2 regions of the Pseudomonas sp. FW305-E2 genome follow, and region 2 is predicted to be linked to the other one. Evidence: riboswitches for the same ligand, from Rfam matches in the RefSeq annotation. Region 2 holds a riboswitch; the other holds the start of a gene.
What was found. Region 2 has a riboswitch for thiamine pyrophosphate ahead of AC3WLP_RS14760 (TenA family protein). Riboswitches for the same ligand answer to the same signal wherever they lie in the genome.
Positions count from the first base shown of each region.

Region 1: it holds a riboswitch for thiamine pyrophosphate, as region 2 does, so the genes downstream of both, thiC (phosphomethylpyrimidine synthase ThiC) here and AC3WLP_RS14760 (TenA family protein) in region 2, are expected to answer to the same signal.

Region 1 covers NZ_JBYSYE010000003.1:185,546-189,419, forward strand. Annotated here, with positions in the region: gene thiC (phosphomethylpyrimidine synthase ThiC) at 1-1,793, opposite strand, end outside; TPP riboswitch at 1,948-2,054, opposite strand; gene AC3WLP_RS04775 (TolC family outer membrane protein) at 2,215-3,648, shown strand; gene waaA (lipid IV(A) 3-deoxy-D-manno-octulosonic acid transferase) at 3,763-3,874, opposite strand, start outside.
Region 2 covers NZ_JBYSYE010000017.1:30,259-34,132, reverse strand. Annotated here, with positions in the region: gene codB (cytosine permease) at 1-369, opposite strand, end outside; gene tenA (thiaminase II) at 598-1,263, opposite strand; gene AC3WLP_RS14760 (TenA family protein) at 1,260-1,907, opposite strand; TPP riboswitch at 1,986-2,100, opposite strand; gene AC3WLP_RS14755 (Ig-like domain-containing protein) at 2,342-3,874, shown strand, end outside.

The DNA of each region.
Region 1 (3,874 bases), on a different contig from region 2:
TCGATCTTGGCTGCGTACTCACGCACTTCCTGGGTGATCTTCATCGAGCAGAACTTCGGCCCGCACATCGAGCAGAAGTGCGCGACCTTGGCCGATTCCTTCGGCAGGGTCTCGTCGTGGAAAGCGCGGGCAGTGTCCGGGTCGAGGCCCAGGTTGAACTGGTCTTCCCAACGGAACTCGAAACGCGCCTTAGACAAGGCGTTGTCGCGAATCTGTGCACCCGGGTGGCCCTTGGCAAGGTCGGCGGCATGCGCGGCAATCTTGTAGGTGATGATGCCGGTCTTGACGTCGTCCTTGTTCGGCAGGCCCAAGTGCTCCTTCGGCGTGACGTAGCAGAGCATGGCGCAACCGAACCAGCCGATCATCGCCGCACCAATGCCCGAGGTGATGTGGTCGTAACCCGGCGCGATGTCGGTGGTCAGTGGGCCGAGGGTGTAGAACGGCGCCTCGTCGCAGCACTCCAGCTGCTTGTCCATGTTCTCTTTGATCAACTGCATCGGCACGTGGCCGGGGCCTTCGATCATGCATTGCACGTCGTGCTTCCAGGCAATTTTGGTCAGCTCGCCGAGGGTTTCCAGCTCACCGAATTGCGCGGCGTCGTTGGCGTCGGCAATCGAGCCAGGGCGCAGGCCGTCGCCCAGCGAGAAGCTGACGTCGTAGGCCTTCATGATTTCGCAGATTTCGTCGAAGTGGGTGTACAGGAAGTTTTCCTTGTGGTGCGCCAGGCACCACTTGGCCATGATCGAGCCACCGCGGCTGACGATGCCGGTGACCCGCTTGGCGGTCAGGGGCACATAGCGCAGCAGCACACCGGCGTGAATGGTGAAGTAGTCCACACCCTGTTCGGCCTGCTCGATCAGGGTGTCGCGGAACAGTTCCCAGGTCAGGTCCTCTGCCACGCCGTTGACCTTTTCCAGGGCCTGGTAGATCGGCACGGTACCGATCGGCACCGGCGAGTTGCGAATGATCCACTCGCGGGTTTCGTGGATGTGCTTGCCGGTGGACAAGTCCATGACCGTGTCCGAGCCCCAGCGGATGCCCCAGGTCAGCTTGGCCACCTCTTCCTCGATCGAGGAACCCAGGGCGCTGTTGCCGATGTTGCCGTTGATCTTCACCAGGAAATTGCGGCCGATGATCATCGGCTCTACTTCCGGGTGGTTGATGTTGGCCGGAATGATCGCGCGGCCACGGGCGATTTCCTGGCGGACGAATTCAGGGGTGATTTCTTTCGGGATGTTGGCACCGAAGCTGTGGCCGGCATGTTGCTCATTCAGCAGGCCGGCGGCGCGGGCCTCCTGTAGCTTCATGTTCTCGCGGATGGCCACGTATTCCATTTCGGCGGTGATGATGCCCTGACGGGCATAGTGCATCTGCGAGACGTTGGCGCCGGCCTTGGCCCGGCGCGGGTTGCGCACATGGGCGAAACGCAGCTTGGCCAGCTCCGCATCGTTCAGGCGCTGCTGACCGAAGTCGGAGCTCAGGCCTTCCAGGCGCTCGGTGTCACCGCGGGCTTCGATCCACGCCGAACGCACATCGGCCAGGCCTTTGCGCACGTCGATGATCACGTCGGGGTCGGTGTACGGGCCAGACGTGTCATACACCAGCACCGGGGCGTTGGACTCGCCGCCGAAATCGGTCGGGGTGTCATCCAGGCTGATTTCACGCATGGGGACACGGATGTCCGGGCGCGAGCCTTCGACATACACCTTGCGCGAACGCGGGAACGGTTGCACGGACTGCTGATCGACTTGTGCCGATTCGCTGAGGTTGATCGCTTTTTCTTGTTTGGTCATCACAGGCTCTCCTGACGGCTTCCTAGCAGTGGAATGTCGGGGTGAACCTGAAACGCGCGGACGCACCCTCTTTGGGTGCAGTGCCGGACATGGGGGTGCCTGAAGCTGTATGCAGCTGTGACAATCCCGGACCTGGCACAAGAGGCTCCCCGGGAAGGCGAGCAATCTTGTTCCCTACGCAGGCGCTAACCTGATCAGGTTCAACGGGATCCGCACCTCTGCGATCTCAGCCTTTGCTTCAAGGCACCCCGACAAGAACATGCGCAGTCTAGACTGGAGTGGTCAGCAAAGCCAAGCAGGTAAATGCGCGGATGATGAAAGGCACACCGAGCGATTGTTGCCGGGTGCGCATGGCACTACACTGGCCCATCGCTCGATACTCAACAGTTCAGTAATTAAATTTCGTACAAGGATTGCCTCTATGCTGCGCAAACTCTCACTGGCGATAGCCGTGTCTTGTGCGTCCAACGGAGTGGTCTGGGCAGCGGACGTGCCTTCGACAGTCAAAACCGATCTGGTCAGCGTCTACCAGGAAGCAGTGGACAACAACGCCGACCTGGCTGCAGCCCGCGCCGATTACGGGGCGCGCCGCGAAGTGGTGCCGCAGGCCCGCGCCGGGTTGCTGCCAAACCTGTCGGCCGGTGCCGAGATGATGAACACCCGCACCAAGCTGGACGAGCCGTCCATGACGTCCAATCGCAGCGGCAACGCCTGGAGCGCGACCCTGGCTCAGCCCATCTTCCGCGCTGATCGCTGGTTCCAGTTGCAAGCCGCCGAAGCAGTCAACGAACAGGCAGCACTGGAGCTGTCGGCGACCGAGCAAAACCTGATCCTGCAAACCGCGCAAAACTACTTCGCCGTCCTCCGCGCCCAGGACAATCTGGCCGCCACCAAGGCAGAAGAAGCCGCCTTCAAGCGCCAGCTGGATCAGTCCAACGAGCGTTTCGACGTGGGCCTTTCGGACAAGACCGACGTGCTGCAATCCCAAGCCAGTTATGACACTGCACGGGCCAACCGGATCATCGCCGAACGCCAGGTGCAGGACGCCTTCGAGGCCCTGGTAACCCTGACCAACCGTGAGTACACCGCTATCCAGGGCGTGGTGCATAGCCTGCCGGTACAAGTGCCAACGCCCAACGATGCCAAAGCCTGGGTCGAAACCGCCGGGCGCCAGAACCTCAACCTGCTGGCCACCAACTACGCGGTTTCTGCCGCAGAAGAGACCCTGCGTCAGCGCAAGGCCGGGCATGCACCGACCCTGGACGCCGTGGCCAAGTACCAGAAGGGTGACAACGACAGCCTTGGCTTCACCAACCCATCGCAACTGGGGGTGCGCTACAGCGGCGACGTCGAGCAGACCAGCGTTGGCCTGCAACTGAACATACCGATCTACAGCGGCGGCCTGACCAGCTCGCAGGTACGCGAGGCTTACCAGCGCCTGAGCCAGAGCGAGCAACAGCGTGAAAGCCTGCGCCGCCAGGTCGTGGAGAACACCCGCAACCTGCACCGCGCAGTGAACACCGATGTGGAACAGGTACAGGCGCGCAAGCAGTCGATCATTTCCAACCAGAGCGCGCTGGAAGCCACCGAAATCGGCTACCAGGTCGGTACCCGCAACATCGTCGACGTGCTTGATGCCCAGCGCCAGCTGTACACCTCGGTGCGCGACTACAACAATAGCCGTTACGACTACATCCTCGACAACCTGAGCCTGAAGCAGGCAGCCGGCACCCTGAGCCCGCAAGACCTGCAGGACCTGAAGCGCTACCTGAAACCTGACTACAACCCGGACAAGGACTTCCTGCCGCCGGACCTGGCGGCAGCAGCGGCCAAGAACTTCGAGCGCAGGCCTTGAGGTAGGGGCTGGACCATTCGCGGGCTCGCCCGCTCCCACAGGGATAGCGCAGCCCTCGAGCCATGCATCCATCCTGTGGGAGCGGGCGAGCCCGCGAAGGCGCCAATGCAAAAATCAGCGGATAAGCGCCCCCAGCCCCTCGAGCAATCGCTGCAAAGCCCCCTGATTGGCCCGCATCACCGCCCTGCCCGCCTCGCCCATGCGCTGGGCGTCCTGCGGCAGTTCC
Region 2 (3,874 bases):
CAGCTTGACCAGCACGATGGCCACCGTGGCCGTACCCCAGGCATACCAGCCCAGTTCGGCAAAACCCAGCAGAAAGTCCGAGAGCCGGCTCCCCGCTTCACCGAAACAGAAGCGTCCCATCAACACGGTATTCAGCCCGCTGCGTGAGGCGATGAAGGCCAGCACTGCGGCATACAAGGCAAGCAAACTGTTGCCGAGGGTAGCCACCCACAGCATGTCGACAAAACTGAATGCCATGCCCAGCTTGCCGCCGGCGAACATCGTGCCGGTAAAGAAGGTGAAGCTGAACAAGACCATCGCGATCGGCAGCAGGCCCTTGCGGGCGGACTGGGGGGCTTCGCTGAGCGGAAATTCGCTGGGTGAGCTCATTGCACGGGGCTCCGGGTGAGTAGTTGGGAGCGGAAAGAGCAATATGCGGGCCGCTTTTTCCTGCGCCGCCACCCGGAAGAAATCGGGCTGCTCGCCCAGAATTCCCTATGCACTGTGCACATTAAAGCTGCGATTTGACGATCTGGAGTGTGCGTGACGACTTATTTTGAGGCGCTCATGCACCAAAGCGGGCCTGGGCTGGGTAGTAATCACCCAGCCCACGGCGGTTTACACGGTCCCGTCCAACCCCATTTGCCAGAAATCAGCCTCCAGGCTGGAGGCCTGGCCAAAAATCCCTGCCAGTTCGGCGAACCGCTGCTCGGTCATGCTGCGCGCCGCCAGTTCATCCAGGTGCTTGCGCGCTGCTGCGGCCACCCCTTGGTAGCCCTCCCCGGCATACTCGCCAATCCACTCGCGGTAGGGGTGATTGCTCAAGTCGCCAATACGCTCGGCCAGGGTCCGGCCGATTTCGGCATAGCCGATCACGCAAGGTGCCAGTGCCACGTGCAGCTCCAGCAGGTCGCCGGCTGCGCCGCAGTCCAGCACATAACGGGTGTATGCCACCGTGGCCTGATGCTCTGGTGCGGCCTCGATGTCTGCCTGGGTCAAGCCCCAGCGCGCGCACAGGCGCAAGTGCAGCTCGGTTTCATCCAGGATCGCCGCCAGCCCGGCCTGCGCCGCGCGAATGTCGGCCGGGCGGCGGCTTTTGTAGGCAGCCAACGCCCAGGCGCGGGCGAACTGGATCAGGAACAGGTAATCCTGCACAAGGTAGGTCCGGAACGCTTCCTCGCTTAGCGTGCCCTCGCCCATTTGACGCACGAAGTCATGGTCTACGTAGCGGTTCCATTGTGGCGAGGCAGCTGTCTTGAGGCGCTCGAAGATATCCATGCTCATTTGCCCTCCGGGTACACTGCATCGAAGAAAGCCAGCTCCAGCGCCACGGTGCGCTGGTAGAAGTCACTTGCCAATGCGGCCTCCTGCGGGCCGACGCGGTCCAGTTCGGCCTGCAGGAAAGCGACGAATGCCTGGAATGCCGGGTTGTCATGCAGGGTAATCCACTCGGCATGGACGAAGTTGTCCGGCATCGGTTTCGGCGCCTTGAGCGCCCAGTCCAGGTACAGGCCTTCGGCAACGTTCAGCACCGCCAGTGCCGCTGCGTAGGAACGGGTGGCTGCCGCTTCGCGCATGATCGCCTTGAAACCTGCGGTAGGCGCGGTATCGGCCGGTTCACTGCGTTGCGCCGGGCTGACACCCAAGGCCTCGAAGGCACGCAGGAAGTAGGTGTTCTCGTCACTGCAGATCATCCCGGCAAAGCGGCCGAAGCGCAGGCGGGCTTCAAACGTGTCAGCGGTGGCGATGGCCGCGCCTAGCAGGGTCACGAAGCTGTCGAGGAAACGGTGGTCCTGGACCAGGTAGTCGACCATGATCGGGTCCGGCAGGCTGCCGTCGCACAATCGGGTCACGAAACGGTGGCCAACGGCCGCCGACCAGGTCGGCTCGCTCTGGCGGCGCAGGGACTGGCTGAAACGTTCGGTCATGTTGCTGTCCTTGATGAGGGTGACAGCGAGACCTTGAAAGTTGGCATGGACTGGCCTCGCAGTGAGGCCGGCAAAAAGGCAGGTTACAAGCCCCATCCCTTCGCCGGCATGATCCGGATCAGGTTCGAAGGGTCACCGCGCTGCAGCGTTCAGCGGTTTCTCAGCCCATTGCCGGGCTCCCCTTGGTAGCGCTCAGGTATACCCGAGGGCGCCGCGGCTGTCACGCCCCAAACTGTGGGCAATGGTGACCCGCTAATGGGTATCTGTCCCCATTCTTGACGCGCCATCTTTGAGTGCACGCCAGTCGCTGCAAGGTTATGTATGTCAAAGCATTACTGAAATATCTATTGGCATAGCTGTTGCTGATGGCCATTTAACGGGCAAAACGCCATTGATGGCTTAAGGCCCTAAGGCCGCAAAAGAGGCTTAAGCCAATGAAAACACCTGCTGCGAGTCACGCGTCCAGACGCGTGTTCCATCTGTCCTCCGTCACGGCACTGATGATCAGCCTCGGGTTGATCACGGCCATGGCAGCCCCCCTCGACGACAACAGCATGCCACCGCCGACCGACCCTTCGGCCTACACCGACCAGCCGGATGACCCGACCGCTGCCTTGCTTGAGCTGAACACCATGCCGGAGGCCAACGAAGGCTCGCTGGAGCTGACCGATGGCGCGTATGGCGACCGCAACACGGTAGGCACCGACAACGTGCTGCCGCCGGCCCTGCAAACATCGGACAAGTACCCTACCAACGGCAAACCCAGCCCGTTGTTCGGTGCACAACCTTTCACCCAGCAACTGTTGCTGTTCGAAGAATTCGGGCCAGAGAAGCTCGACCCGACCACGCCGGCGCCCGATCTGACCTTCCCGGTACCGACCCTCGGCGCGGCCCCCGCGCAAGACCCCAACGTGGTGGCACGCAGCGGACCCAGTGGCAGCGCTTTGGAAGCGTTTCTCAAGCAACCCGGCCTGTACCCGTTCCCGACCCAGTACGCCAACGTGCTGGACCGCAATCCATGGAAGGCGCAGATCGAGATGTTCCTCAACCGCCAGCCGGTCGGCTCGCCCGCTGAAGGCCGGCCACCAGGAAAAGGCTGGTCGCACCAGCGCTGGACCGAGTTCTACCCGCAGGCAGCGTTCAAGACCGCCCAGGCCGGTGCGCGCATCAACCTCGGTCTGCGCGACCGCAAGCAAATGCACAACTATGCCGTCGGCGAATTTGCCCCGGGCGGCCTGTACTACCAGACCTCCGACATTCCGACCACGCTGGGCACCACCAAGGGCATCGACACACGCTTCCATCCGAACATGCCGCTGCAAAACCACAAATCGCTCTGGACCTTCGACGGCACTTTCCCGCCCAAGCTGCTGATGGTGCGCTACGGCCAGCCAATTCTGATGCGCCATTACAACGCCCTGCCGATTGACCCCTCGGCCAACGGTGGCTTTGGCCTGCATACCATCTCGACCCACGAGCACAACGGCCACTCGCCGGCCGAAAGCGACGGCTTTGCCAACGCGTACTTCTTCCCCGGCCAGTACTACGACTACCGCTGGCCGGTGCAGCTGGCCGGCTACGACACCATCAACACCCGTGCCCAGGACCCGCGTGCAGCTTTCCCCTGCTCGCCGGGTGAAACCTTGTTCGTCAACGATGGTTCACCGGGCCTGAAAACCTGCGAGAACGGCAGTATCAAGATTCGTGGCGACTGGCGCGAAACCATGAGTACCCACTGGTTCCACGACCACATGATGGATTTCACGGCGCAGAACGTCTACAAGGGCAACGCCGTGATGATGAACTACTACAGCGCCCTGGACCGCGGCAACGAGGCCCTGCAGGACGGGGTCAACCTGCGCTTCCCAAGCGGGTCAGCCATGCCTTGGGGGAACCGTGACTATGACGTCAACCTGGTGATTGCCGACAAAGCCTGGGATGCCAATGGCCAGCTGTGGTTCAACCCG